3 regions of the Streptomyces sp. NPDC047880 genome follow, and region 2 is predicted to be linked to each of the others. Evidence: riboswitches for the same ligand, from Rfam matches in the RefSeq annotation. Region 2 holds a riboswitch; each other region holds the start of a gene.
What was found. A riboswitch is a leader RNA that binds a small molecule or an ion and turns the genes downstream of it on or off. The one in region 2 is predicted to bind cobalamin.

Region 1 (4,228 bases), on a different contig from region 2:
CGCCGCTGAGCAGCCGCATCAGCGTGGTCTTGCCGCTGCCGTTGCGGCCGAGCAGCGCGAGAGCACGGCCCTCGCGGATCTCGAAGTCGAGGCCGCTGAGCACGGCCGGGCCGTCCTCATAGGCGAAGGACGCGCCCCGCAGGGCGACGAGGGCGGGCTCGCTCATGTCAGCGGCCTTTCCAGTACGAGGGTGAGGACGGCCACCGCTGCGAGCAGCGCGCAACTGGCCGCCGTGAAGCGGACGGAGACCCGGGCCTCGGGCACCAGGACCCGCAGGGTGCCGTCGTAGCCGCGCCCGGCGAGCCCGGCCTGGAGGCGGGTGGCCCGGTCGAAGGCCCGGACGAACGCGGTGGCGCCGAGCCCGGCCAGGGACCGCCACTCCGCGGCCCGGCCGGTGTGCCCGAGCCGGGCCGCCTGGGCCTCCCGGATGCGGCGCACGGAGTCCAGCAGCAGAAAACTCATCCGGTACGTCACGAGGGCGACGTCGACGACCGGAGCGGGGACCCCGGCCCGGACCAGCCGGGGCAGCAGGTCGGACATGGGCGTGGTGAAGGCGAACAGCAGCACGCCCAGGGAGGCCGCCGAGGTGCGCAGCAGCAACTCCCCGGCCCGGACCGGCCCGTCAGCGGCGAAGGCGACGAACCCGCCCGGCCCGCCCACCTGGACGAGCAGCGTGAGCGCGCCCGTCACGCAGAAGCCCAGCGGTACCCGGTAGGCCCGCCACAGCCGTTGTCCGGGCACACCGGCCGGACCCAGCAGCACCACCAGGGCCGCCAGGAGCACCAGGGCAGCGCCCGGCCAGGGCGGCAGGGAGATCGCGAGTACGGTGAGGCCGAGCCCGAGCACGGCCTTGTCCACGGGATGGCGGCGGCGCCAGCGACTGCCGTGCGCCGCCGCGTCGATCGGCAGCACCCGGGCTCAGTCCCGTTCCTCGGTGGACTTCCCGGCGGTACCGGACAGCGCACCGTCGGACTCACGCTCCAGGGCCCGCTGCTCGCCCTGCCTGCGGCCCCGGCGCAGGCCGAAGTAGTAGGCGAGGACACCGGCGCCGAGAGCCGCCTGGAGGGAGAACAGCGCCGACTCGATCTCGCCGGACGGCGGCTCGTACAGCGGCGAGAACCACGGCTCGTAGTCCGGCTTCAGCTCGGTGATCGCCGTCTCGGCCTCACCGTCGGAGCCGGTGAACGGCTCCTTCTTGTGGTCGCCGAGCCCGAGCACCAGGGGCAGCACCGCGAGCGCGGCCACGGCGAGCAGCAGCAGCAAATTGATCTTCGTGTTCTTCTTCATCGGGCCACCGCCTCGGTCTCCGTCTCGGTCCCGGTCCGCGCCTGCTTGGTGGCGACGAGCACGCCCAGCCGGGTCAGTTCACCCTTGCTGGACTGCACCAGCAGCCGCATCACGAGCACGGTCAGCAGGCCCTCGCTCACCGCGAGCGGGATCTGGGTGATGGCGAAGATGGAACCGAACTTGCCGAGCGCCCCCAGGAATCCGCTGCCCGGGTCGGGGAACGCGAGCGCCAGTTGCACGCTGGTGACGCAGTAGGTGGACAGGTCGGCGACGAACGCTGCGAAGAACACCGCCACCATCAGCGGCGCGTTGAAGCGCCGCAGCAGCTTGTAGACGGCGTACCCGGCCCAGGGCCCGACGATCGCCATGGAGAAGACGTTGGCGCCGAGCGTGGTCAGGCCGCCGTGCGCGAGCAGCAGCGCCTGGAAGAGCAGGGTGATGGTGCCCAGCACGGCCATGATGGGCGGCCGGAACAGGATCGCGCCCAGGCCCGTGCCGGTGGGGTGCGAGCAACTGCCCGTGACGGACGGGAGTTTGAGGGCGGACAGGACGAACGTGAAGGCACCGGACGCCCCGAGGAGCAGCGTGCTCTCGGGGTGCTCGCGTACTTCACGGGTGAGCGACCGGACCCCGTGGACGACGAACGGCGCCGACGCGACGCCCCAGGCGACCGCGTGCGCCGGAGGAAGGAAACCCTCGGCAATGTGCATGGCTCAGCAGACCCTCTCCAGCACCTCGTGGATGGTTGACGCGCCTTGGCCGGTCTCCTGGCTGACGGGTACCACCGCCCGGACTCCGCCTTCCCGGGTCACGAGGACCCAGTGGCTGCCCGTGAGGGCTGGAGCCGGACTTCCCGATTCACAGTGGCGAGGGCCGCACCGGCATCACACCGGATTTCCCGTTCACCAAGGCGTGGTGACAATAAGGCCGGGATAAGGGCGATGACAAGCCACCCCAGGGGCGCGCGAGGGGGCGCCCGTTCGCACACCGGCGCATCTCACGTCCGTTTCCCTGCGCGCCGGCAGGGGTCCCTCACATGCCGCCGGGGCCGCGTCAGTCGTCGCTCCCGTCGTCGCTCTCCCCCTCTTCACCGCCCTGGCGCGGGGTCTCCGGCTCCGGCTGCGCCGGTTCGCCGCCCGTCTCCTGGGTCGGGGCCGCCGCACTCGGCGCGGGTGCGGCAGGAGTCGGCGACGAGGGCGACGCGGACGGAGTGACATCGGCCACGGTGCCGGTGGCCGGCGTGTCGGCTGCCCCCGGGCCGGCCGCCGGGTCGGCCTGCGGATCGGCCTGTTGATCGGGCTGCTGATCGGCGGAGCCTTCGGACGCCGTGGCGGCAGGGCTGCTCGCCGTCGGGGACGCGTCGGGCTCCGTGCCCTCCGCGGTCGTGTCGGGCGAGAACCAGCGCATGCCGAGGAGCATCGCCGCGAGGAAGAGGGCCGCGGCGGCGGCCGTCGCGGCCACTCTCGACCGGTTGCCGGCGCCGCCGCGTCCGCGCGTGCGTCCCGGGCGCCCCGTCTGGGCCGCCCGGGCCGCGGTGCGGTGACCCGTGGTCGCGGGCAGCGCGTACGTGGTCGGACTGCCGGTCTCGGCGGCGGTGTACGGGCCCGGCCCGGCGGGCGTCGCCGTGGACGTGGTGGTGGACCGCGGCGGCGGGGAGACCTCCGGCAGCGGCTCGGGCAGGCCTCGCCAGGCGCCCCCGGCGAACCACTCGGCGGCCTGCTGGGCGGTGGGCCGTTCCCCGGGCTGCTTGGCGAGGAGACCGAGGAGGTAGTTCTCGAACGCCGGCGGAAGCCCGGCGACCCCGAGCTCGCGGGGCGGCACGGGAGCCGAGTCGAGGTGCTGGTGGAGCAGGGCGACGGCGGTGTCGGCCTCGAACGGCGGGCGTCCGCTGAGGAGCTGGTAGAGCACACAGCCCAGGGAGTACATGTCGGAGGCCGGCCCCGCGGGCTTGCCCAGGGCCCGCTCGGGGGCGAGGTAGAGGCCGGTGCCGATGATCTGCCCGGTGGCGGTGAGCGCGGCGCCGGGGTCGTCGAGGAACCGCGCGATGCCGAAGTCACCGATCTTCAGTGTGCCGGCCGCGTCCAGCAGCAGGTTGGCGGGTTTGACGTCCCGGTGCACGATGCCCTGCGCGTGCGCGGCGGCGAGCCCTGCGGACGCCTGCGCGGCGAGACGGGCCACCCGCTCGGCGGGCAGTGCGCCGGAACCGGCCAGCACCCCGGCGAGGCTGTCGCCCTCGACCAGCTCCATCACCAGGTACAGCCGGTTGTCGTACTCGCCGAAGTCCAGGACACCCACGACGTTGGGGTGGTTGAGACGCCCGGCGGTCTGAGCCTCCAGACGGAACCGGGAGGCCGCCGTGGGGTCGGTGTCCTGGGGCAGCAGCAGCTTGAGGGCCACCGCTCTGGCGAGCGTGGTGTCGTAGGCACGCCAGACCTCTCCCATTCCACCGCGCCCGATCTCAACATCCATCCGGTAGCGGCCCGCTAGCAGCACTCGTCCTCGTCTCATGCGTATGGGAAGGTCGTAGCCGCAGGCCGAACTCCCCGCTTCCGCACCGGGATTGGTGGGGGGCGCCGCAGCCGACCCAGGATACTGGGGCGGCGTGACCACCGAGTTCCCCTGCGGTGTCTCCGGAGGGTGCCGGCAGGGAATTCCGGTGCCGGGCGAGTCGCCCGCCGGGGTGACCCCTCGGCGTGCCCGGTTGCCGCCGGGGGCCGGAGCCGTGTCAGGCCGAGGCGTCCGCGCCCTTCCCGCGGCGCGGCAACAGCGCCACCGCCAGGGCCGGTACGGCCGCGAGGACCAGCCACGGCACGGCGGCCGGCAGGCCCGGATCGAGCAGGAGACCGGTGGCCGCGCTCCCGGCCAGGACGATCAGCCCGGAGACGGACGACAGAGCACCGGTGTAGAGCCCGAGCCGGCCCTCCTCGGCGAGGTCGGGTAC
Region 2 (4,228 bases):
CCACCGTCCCGAAGAACGAGGCGAACACCCCGCCCCGGTCGATGTCGCCGACGACGAGCACGGGCAGCCCGGCGTTCCGGGCGATTCCCATGTTCACGATGTCCGTCCGCCGCAGATTGATCTCGGCGGGAGAACCGGCCCCCTCACAGATCACCGCGTCATACGTGCCCCGCAACTGCTCCAGACAGTCCAGCACCGTCCCGAGCAACTGCTGCTGCCGTCCGCCGTGATAGCCGCGCGCGCTCATCTCCCCGACCGGCTTGCCCAGCAGCACGACCTGACTGCTCTGCTCGCCGCCGGGCTTGAGCAGCACCGGGTTCATCAGCGCGGTCGGCTCGATGCGGCAGGCCTGCGCCTGCATGGCCTGTGCCCGCCCGATCTCGGCCCCTTCCGTGGTCACGAAGGAGTTCAGGGACATGTTCTGCGCCTTGAAGGGCGCGACCTTGACGCCTTGGCGCACCAGCCACCGGCAGATCCCGGCGGTCACGACGCTCTTGCCGGCGTCGGAGGTGGTTCCGGCGACGAGAAGCCCACCGCTCATGTCATTTCCCCCTCTTCAGCGACCGCGCGCCCTTGAGCGACGGCGCACTCCCGAGCGACGGCACGCTCCTGGACAACCGCGCACTCGTCAGCAACCGCGCGCCCGCGCACACCCCGAGCGCGAGCCACGTCACGCGCTGCGACAGCCGCACGGCCCGCTCGACGTCCTGCGTGCCGACCGCACGCCCCAGTGTGTTCAGCACGGGCCGGTGCTCCACCCGCCCGCCGTACGAGAGCGTCCCGCCCAGCCGCACCCCTAGCGCCCCCGCGAACGAGGCTTCCACGGGCCCGGCGTTGGGACTCGGATGCTTCGCCGCATCGGCCCGCCACGCCCGCACGGCCCCCCGCGGATCCGGCCCGGCCAGGGCGGCGAGCACGGCGGTCAGCCGCGCTCCCGGCCACCCCGCGAGGTCGTCCAGCCGCGCGGAGGCCCACCCGTAGCGGCGGTAACGGGCCGACTTGTGCCCGACCATCGCGTCCAGGGTGTTGACGGCCCGGAAGCCCAGCAGCCCCGGCACCCCGCCGACGGCGCCCCACACCAGCGCCCCCACCACCGCGTCGGACGTGTTCTCGGCGACGGACTCGACCACGGCCCGGGCCATGCCGTCGGCGTCGAGGGCCTGCGGATCGCGGCCGCACAGGTGCGGCAGCCGGGCCCGGGCCGCCTCGGCGTCCCCGGCCTCCAGGGCCCGCCCGATCGTCCGTGCCTCCCGGGCGAGTGAAGTCCCCCCGACGACGGCCCAGGTGGCGGCACCGGTCAGCGCGACGGAGGCGACGGGGGAGGTGCGCACGGCACGTGCGGCGACGGACCCGAGGGCGACGGCCCCTCCGGCACACACGGCGGTGTGCAGCGCACCCCACCCGCGGTGGTCCCGCCACAGCACCCGTTCCACGGCACCCGCGGCCCGCCCGAACGCGGCGACCGGATGCCCCCGGCGAGGATCACCGAGCAGCAGGTCACCGATCAGGCCGGCGGCGGCGCCGTACGCGAAGACGCGACCGGCACCCATGGTCTCAGCCGGCCAGGAGGGCGGGCAGGGGTGGGGTGGTGAACCTCGATCGGCAGCCGCGCATGGCGATATGTGTCCTCACTCAGGGTGTCCACGCCCTGGTTCGACGAGACCGGCGGTGAGAGTTCCTGGCTCCCGGGGATCGCTACCCCGGTGACAGTGGCGGGACCGCGCCGGACTTGCACCGGCTTCCTCTCCTGCCGCCGTATTGGCCCCGGCAGTCCACCACGGCCGGGAACCGCCGTCAACTTGCCTTTGACCTGCGAGGGGAGAGTGTGGAGAACCCCACATCCCCCCTGCCCCACACGACGACCGGGCGGCACAGGACCTCAAGTCCCGTGCCGCCCGGCGGACACGATGTGCGGTGGGGCGCTCAGGCCACGATCAGATAGATCCCGTATCCGACGGCCGCCGCACACGCCGCGAAGCACGCGTACGCGCCGGTGACCGCGAGGCTCGCGGACCCGCCCTCCGCCACCGCCCGCTCGCGGCGCGAGAGACCAGTGATGCCGAGGGTGAACAGGCCGACGAGGGCCACGGTGACCACGAGGCTGACGCCGAAGACGGAGCCGAGGGCCGCCCAGTCGATCTTCATATCGGAGACTCTTCCTTGTAACCGGTGGCGGTCAGACCGTGGTGGTCGTGGTCGGCGTGCGCTCGGCGGTGGCCTGCGCCGGGAACGAGGGGACCGGGTCCTCCGAGGCCGGGGCCGTGCCTCCCGCCGGGGGCGGCGTCACGGCGGCGATCGCCGTGGTGACCACACCCGCGGGCTCCACGTCCTCGGTGTCGTTGACGTTGGTGTGGTCGACCACCTCGCGCCGCGACAGCTTCCAGATCGCCGCGCTGGAGGCGACGAGGAAGACGGCCACCACGGCGGTGCCCCAGCTGCCGAAGCCGGTGACGTACTCGGCGAGAGCGCCCACCAGGGCCGCCGCCGGCAGCGTCAGACCCCACGCGACGAACATCCGCGTCGCGGTGGACCAGCGGACCACGCCGCCCTTGCGGCCGAGACCGGCACCCATCACCGAACCGGACACGGAGTGCGTCGTGGAGAGGGAGAAACCGAGGTGCGAGGAGGCCAGGATGACCGTGGCCGCGGAGGTCTGGGCGGCGAAGCCCTGCTGCGGCTGGAGGTCGGTCAGTCCCTTGCCCATGGTGCGGATGATGCGCCAGCCGCCCAGGTAGGTGCCGAGCGCGATGGCGAGACCCGCCGAGAGGATGACCCACATGGGCGGGTCGGAGTCGGGCGCCACGGCGCCGCCGGCGACCAGGGCGAGGGTGATCACACCCATGGTCTTCTGCGCGTCGTTGGTGCCGTGGGCCAGGGAGACCAGGCCCGCGGAGGCGATCTGGCCGGCCCGGTAGCCCTTCTTGGACGCCTTGCCGTCGGCCTTGCTGCCGAGCGTGTAGGTCAGCCGCGTGGCGAGCATCGCCGCGATGCCCGCGACCAGCGGGGCGGCGATCGCCGGGATCAGCACCTTGGTGACCAGCACGTCCCCGTGCACCGCGCCGACGCCCGCCGAGGCGATCGTGGCACCGATCAGACCGCCCATGAGGGCGTGGGAGGAGCTGGAGGGCAGACCGACGAGCCAGGTCAGCAGGTTCCAGAGGATCGCGCCGACCAGGGCGGCGAAGATGACCTCGGGACGGATGCCGGCCTCGTCGACGAGGCCCTTGGAGATCGTGTTGGCGACTTCGACGGACAGGAAGGCGCCGACCAGGTTGAGGACCGCGGACATGGCCACCGCAACCTTGGGCTTCATGGCGCCCGTGGAAATGGTCGTGGCCATCGCATTCGCGGTGTCGTGGAAACCGTTCGTGAAATCGAACGCGAGTGCGGTTACCACCACAATCGCGAGGATCAGCGAGAAGCTTTCCATTTACCCAGGCAATCGTTCGAGGTTGTTGGCTCGATGAACGTAGGGAACCTGAGTGAACGGAAGATGAACTGGGAGGGGCGCAGGGGTGACCGCAACAGGGGGCCGGCGTTCCGCCCCGGGACGGCCGCCCGGCGCCCCGGCGGCCGACCGCCGGGAGCGTTCCGTTTCACCCGCACGAGTGACCCGTCGCACGAATCCCGGTCACGCGACGGGGTGCCCCCGCGGTTGTGTACGAAGCAGGCCCCCGAAGTCCCCCGCACCGCAGCGCTGCGAGCCCCGGCCTGGCAGGATCGCGGCATGGCTGAGCGGCGAGGCGACGAGCGGGGCACGGCGGACGTGCCCGGGGACGAGGCGGGTGCGGGGGAGCCGCGCCGCAGGACCGCAAGCCCCGAGGAGGTACGCGCCTGGGACGACCTCGTCGCGACGGCCCGCCGGACGGTAGCGGAGGGACTCGTCGTCGGCACGTCCGGCAACGTCTCGGTGCGCGTCGGGAACACCGTCCTGGTCACCCCGTCGGGCGTCCCCTACGACCGGCTGACGCCGGAGGACGTGACGGGCGTCGGCCTGGACGGTCGGCAGGTCCTCGGCACCCTCGTCCCGACCAGCGAGCTGCCCATGCATCTCGCCGTCTACCGCACGACCGGCGCCCTGGCCGTCGTCCACACCCACGCCGTGCACGCCACGGCGGTCTCGACGCTCGTGACCGAGCTGCCGCTGATCCACTACATGGCCGCCGCGCTCGGCGGCCCCGTCCGCGTCGCCCCCTACGCCACCTACGGCAGCGACGAGTTGGCCGAG
Region 3 (4,228 bases), on a different contig from region 2:
GCCGCTCGTTCGGTACGTGGATCACTTGGTTCCTGCTCGGCGGCGACCTGTACACGGCGTACACCTTCGTCGCCGTGCCGGCGGCGATCTACGCGGCGGGCGCGGCGGGGTTCTTCGCCGTGCCGTACACGATCCTGGTGTACCCGCTGATCTTCACCTTCCTGCCGCGCCTGTGGTCGGTGTCCCACAAGCACGGGTACGTCACGACGTCGGACTTCGTGCGCGGACGCTTCGGCTCGAAGGGCCTGTCGCTGGCGGTGGCCGTGACCGGCATCCTGGCGACGATGCCGTACATCGCCCTCCAACTGGTCGGCATCCAGGCCGTGCTGGACGTGATGGGCGTCGGCGGCGGCGAGAACACCAACTGGTTCATCAAGGACCTGCCGCTGCTGATCGCGTTCGGCGTGCTGGCGGCCTACACGTACTCGTCGGGCCTGCGGGCCCCCGCGCTCATCGCGTTCGTGAAGGACACGCTGATCTACATCGTCATCGCGGTGGCGATCATCTACATCCCGATCAAGCTGGGCGGCTTCGACGAGATCTTCGCCAAGGCCGGTGAGGCGTACAGCCAGACCAACCCGGCGACGGGCGCGCCGCGCGGGGCGCTGACACCGGCCGAGCCGGGCCAGTGGACGTACGCCACGCTGGCGCTGGGCTCCGCCCTGGCCCTGTTCATGTACCCGCACTCGATCACGGCGACGCTGTCCTCGAAGAGCCGTGAGGTGATCCGCCGCAACACCACGATCCTGCCGCTGTACTCGCTGATGCTGGGCCTGCTCGCGCTGCTCGGGTTCATGGCGATCGCGGCCGGCATCAAGGTGCAGAACGGTCAGCTGGCGATCCCTCAGCTGTTCGAGACGATGTTCCCGGACTGGTTCGCGGGCGTGGCGTTCGCGGCGATCGGCATCGGCGCGCTGGTGCCGGCGGCCATCATGTCCATCGCGGCCGCGAACCTCTTCACCCGCAACATCTACAAGGACTTCATCAAGCCGGACGCCACTCCGGCGCAGGAGACCAAGGTCTCCAAGCTGGTCTCCCTGCTGGTGAAGGTCGGCGCCCTGGCCTTCGTCCTCACCATGGACAAGACGGTCGCCATCAACTTCCAGCTGCTGGGCGGCATCTGGATCCTGCAGACCTTCCCGGCCCTGGTCGGCGGCCTGTTCACCCGCTGGTTCCACCGCTGGGCCCTGCTCGCGGGCTGGGCGGTCGGCATGATCTACGGCACGGTCGCGGCGTACGGCGTGGCCTCCCCGACGCAGAAGCACTTCGGCGGTTCCGCGAAGGAGATCCCGGGCATCGGGGAGATCGGCTACATCGGTCTCACGGCGTTCGTCCTGAACGTGGTGGTGACGGTGGTCCTGACCTTCGTCCTGAAGGCCCTGAAGGCCCCCGACGGCATCGACGAGACCAAGCCGGAGGACTACACGGCGGACGCGGGCGACCCCGGCGTCCAGGTGGAGCTCCCGCCTGCCACCGCCGGTTCAGCCCACTGACCTGAAGGGCGCGGAGCCGCATCACCATGCGGCTCCGCCGCGTGGGCGCGAACAACCACACAACACCCGCAGCGGGCCGCCGAGATCGCGTACAACGGCGGCCCGCTGTCGTGCACACTCACGCCATGGACCTCCTGATCCGCCCCGTCGAACCCGCTGAACACGACGAACTCGGCACCATCACCGCCCAGGCCTACCTTCAGGACGACCTCCTCGACTTCGGCGAGAGCGACGCGTACCTGCACGTGCTGCGGGACGTCGCCGGACGGGCGGCCTCCGCGGAGGTCCTGGCCGCGCTCAGGGACGGCCGCGTGCTCGGGGGCGTCACCTTCGTCCCGTCCGGCGGCCCCATGGCCGACATAGCCGGCCCCGGAGAGGCCGAGATCCGCATGCTCGCCGTCTCGCACGCGGCCCGCGGGCAAGGAGTCGGCGAGGCCCTCGTGCGCTCCTGCGTCGACCGGGCACGGGCCACCCCGGGCTGCCGGAGCGTCGTGCTGTCGACCCAGCGCACCATGCACGCGGCCCACCGCATCTACGAACGGCTGGGCTTCACTCGCACACCCGAGCGGGACTGGAACCCCCTCCCGGAGCAAGATGACATCACTCTTCTCACCTATGAGTTGACGCTCTGAAACCAGCATGACACAACATCTGGGGGTGCCGTCCGAACCCGGCACAAGATGTATGCTCATGCTCGCTGTCGCCGCAGGGGAATCCGGTGCGAATCCGGAACTGTCCCGCAACGGTGTACTTGTGCATGTCTGTTCCCGGAACCCCCGCGTTCCCGGGGAGCGCCCTGCACAGGGGTCAGTCCGAGGACCTGCCGACAGCGCACCCGGCCACCCGGCCGGTGTGCCCTGACGTCCGGGCCTCGTGGAGTGGGCCGGTGGACGCGACGCCGCGTGCGCTCGCGTGCTGCCGCCTGCCCTCGACGAGGCCCCCGTGCCGAGCGAGGGAGAGCCCCACGTGACCATCGCGCCAGCCGAGCCGGTCTCAGCCGAAGAGGAGCACGACGCCCCCGGTGCCGCGCTGCTGCGGACCCTGAGCGAGCTGACCGCCGACCTCCCCGACGCCGACCCCGACAGGGTCGCCGCCGCCGCGCTGCGCGGCCGGTCCGCGCAGGCGGACGAGCGGGAGTTGCGGGAACTGGCGACGGAGGCCGCGGCCGGTCTGATCTCCGAGGACCCCGCCTACTCCCGGCTGGCCGCCCGGCTGCTGGCCATCGGCATCCGCGAAGAGGCCGCCTCGCAGGGCGTCACGTCCTTCACCGAGTCCGTCGCCGTCGGCCATCGCGAGGGGCTCATCGCCGACCGCACCGCTGAGTTCGTGCGCGTCCACGCCGCCCGTCTCGACGCGCTGATCGACCGTGCGGCCGACGACCGCTTCGGCTACTTCGGCCTGCGCACCCTGCACAGCCGCTACCTGCTGCGCCACCCGCACACCCGCAAGGTCGTCGAGACGCCCCAGCACTTCATGCTGCGGGTGGCGAGCGGCCTCGCCGAGGACGACACCGCACGCGCGGTGGACGAGGTCGCGGCTCTCTACCGGCTCATGAGCCGCCTCGACTACCTCCCCTCCTCCCCCACGCTCTTCAACTCCGGCACCCGGCACCCCCAGATGTCGTCCTGCTACCTCCTGGACTCCCCCCAGGACGAACTGGACTCCATCTACGACCGGTACCACCAGGTGGCCCGGCTGTCGAAGCACGCCGGCGGTATCGGCATCGCCTACTCCCGCATCCGCGCCCGCGGTTCACTGATCCGCGGCACCAACGGGCACTCCAACGGCATCGTCCCGTTCCTGAAGACCCTGGACGCCTCGGTCGCCGCCGTGAACCAGGGCGGCAGGCGCAAGGGCGCCGCCGCGGTCTACCTGGAGACCTGGCACGCCGACATCGAGGAGTTCCTGGAGCTGCGCGACAACACCGGCGAGGACGCCCGCCGTACGCACAACCTGAACCTCGCGCACTGGGTGCCCGACGAGTTCATGCGGCGCGTGAACGCCGACGCGCAGTGGTCGCTGTTCTCCCCCTCGGACGTGCCCGAGCTGGTCGACCTGTGGGGCGAGGAGTTCGACGCCGCGTACCGGGCGGCCGAGGCGCAGGGCCTCGCGAAGAAGACCCTGCCCGCCCGTGAGCTGTACGGCCGCATGATGCGCACCCTCGCGCAGACCGGCAACGGCTGGATGACCTTCAAGGACGCCGCCAACCGCACCGCCAACCAGACGGCCGAGCCCGGCCACGTCGTGCACTCCTCCAACCTCTGCACGGAGATCCTGGAGGTCACCGACGACGGGGAGACAGCGGTCTGCAACCTGGGCTCGGTGAACCTCGGCGCGTTCGTGACCGGCGGGGACATCGACTGGGAGCGGCTGGACGAGACCGTCCGCACGGCCGTGACGTTCCTCGACCGGGTCGTGGACATCAACTTCTACCCGACCGAGCAGGCGGGCCGCTCCAACGCCCGCTGGCGTCCGGTCGGACTCGGCGCGATGGGCCTCCAGGACGTCTTCTTCAAGCTGCGCCTGCCCTTCGACGCGCCGGAGGCCAAGGCCCTGTCCACCCGCATCGCCGAGCGGATCATGCTCGCCGCGTACGAGGCCTCCGCCGACCTCGCCGAGCGCAACGGCCCGCTGCCGGCCTGGGAGAAGACCCGTACGGCCCGGGGCGTACTGCACCCCGACCACTATGACGCGGAGCTGACCTGGCCGGAGCGCTGGGCGGCCCTGCGCGAGCG

Region 1: another riboswitch for cobalamin. It lies ahead of AB0937_RS30280 (energy-coupling factor ABC transporter permease); the one in region 2 lies ahead of AB0937_RS04165 (cobalamin biosynthesis protein).
Region 3: another riboswitch for cobalamin. It lies ahead of AB0937_RS22150 (ribonucleoside-diphosphate reductase subunit alpha); the one in region 2 lies ahead of AB0937_RS04165 (cobalamin biosynthesis protein).

What each region holds. Positions count from the first base shown of each region.
Region 1 covers NZ_JBEZOK010000025.1:67,437-71,664, forward strand. Annotated here, with positions in the region: gene AB0937_RS30265 (ATP-binding cassette domain-containing protein) at 1-166, opposite strand, end outside; gene cbiQ (cobalt ECF transporter T component CbiQ) at 163-912, opposite strand; gene AB0937_RS30275 (energy-coupling factor ABC transporter substrate-binding protein) at 919-1,287, opposite strand; gene AB0937_RS30280 (energy-coupling factor ABC transporter permease) at 1,284-1,997, opposite strand; cobalamin riboswitch at 2,027-2,212, opposite strand; gene AB0937_RS30285 (serine/threonine-protein kinase) at 2,341-3,795, opposite strand; gene AB0937_RS30290 (MFS transporter) at 4,013-4,228, opposite strand, start outside.
Region 2 covers NZ_JBEZOK010000002.1:55,756-59,983, reverse strand. Annotated here, with positions in the region: gene AB0937_RS04170 (cobyric acid synthase) at 1-541, opposite strand, end outside; gene AB0937_RS04165 (cobalamin biosynthesis protein) at 543-1,550, opposite strand; cobalamin riboswitch at 1,650-1,808, opposite strand; gene AB0937_RS04160 (hypothetical protein) at 1,924-2,145, opposite strand; gene AB0937_RS04155 (inorganic phosphate transporter) at 2,177-3,430, opposite strand; gene AB0937_RS04150 (class II aldolase/adducin family protein) at 3,728-4,228, shown strand, end outside.
Region 3 covers NZ_JBEZOK010000014.1:183,222-187,449, forward strand. Annotated here, with positions in the region: gene mctP (monocarboxylate uptake permease MctP) at 1-1,493, shown strand, start outside; gene AB0937_RS22145 (GNAT family N-acetyltransferase) at 1,619-2,125, shown strand; cobalamin riboswitch at 2,171-2,336, shown strand; gene AB0937_RS22150 (ribonucleoside-diphosphate reductase subunit alpha) at 2,460-4,228, shown strand, end outside.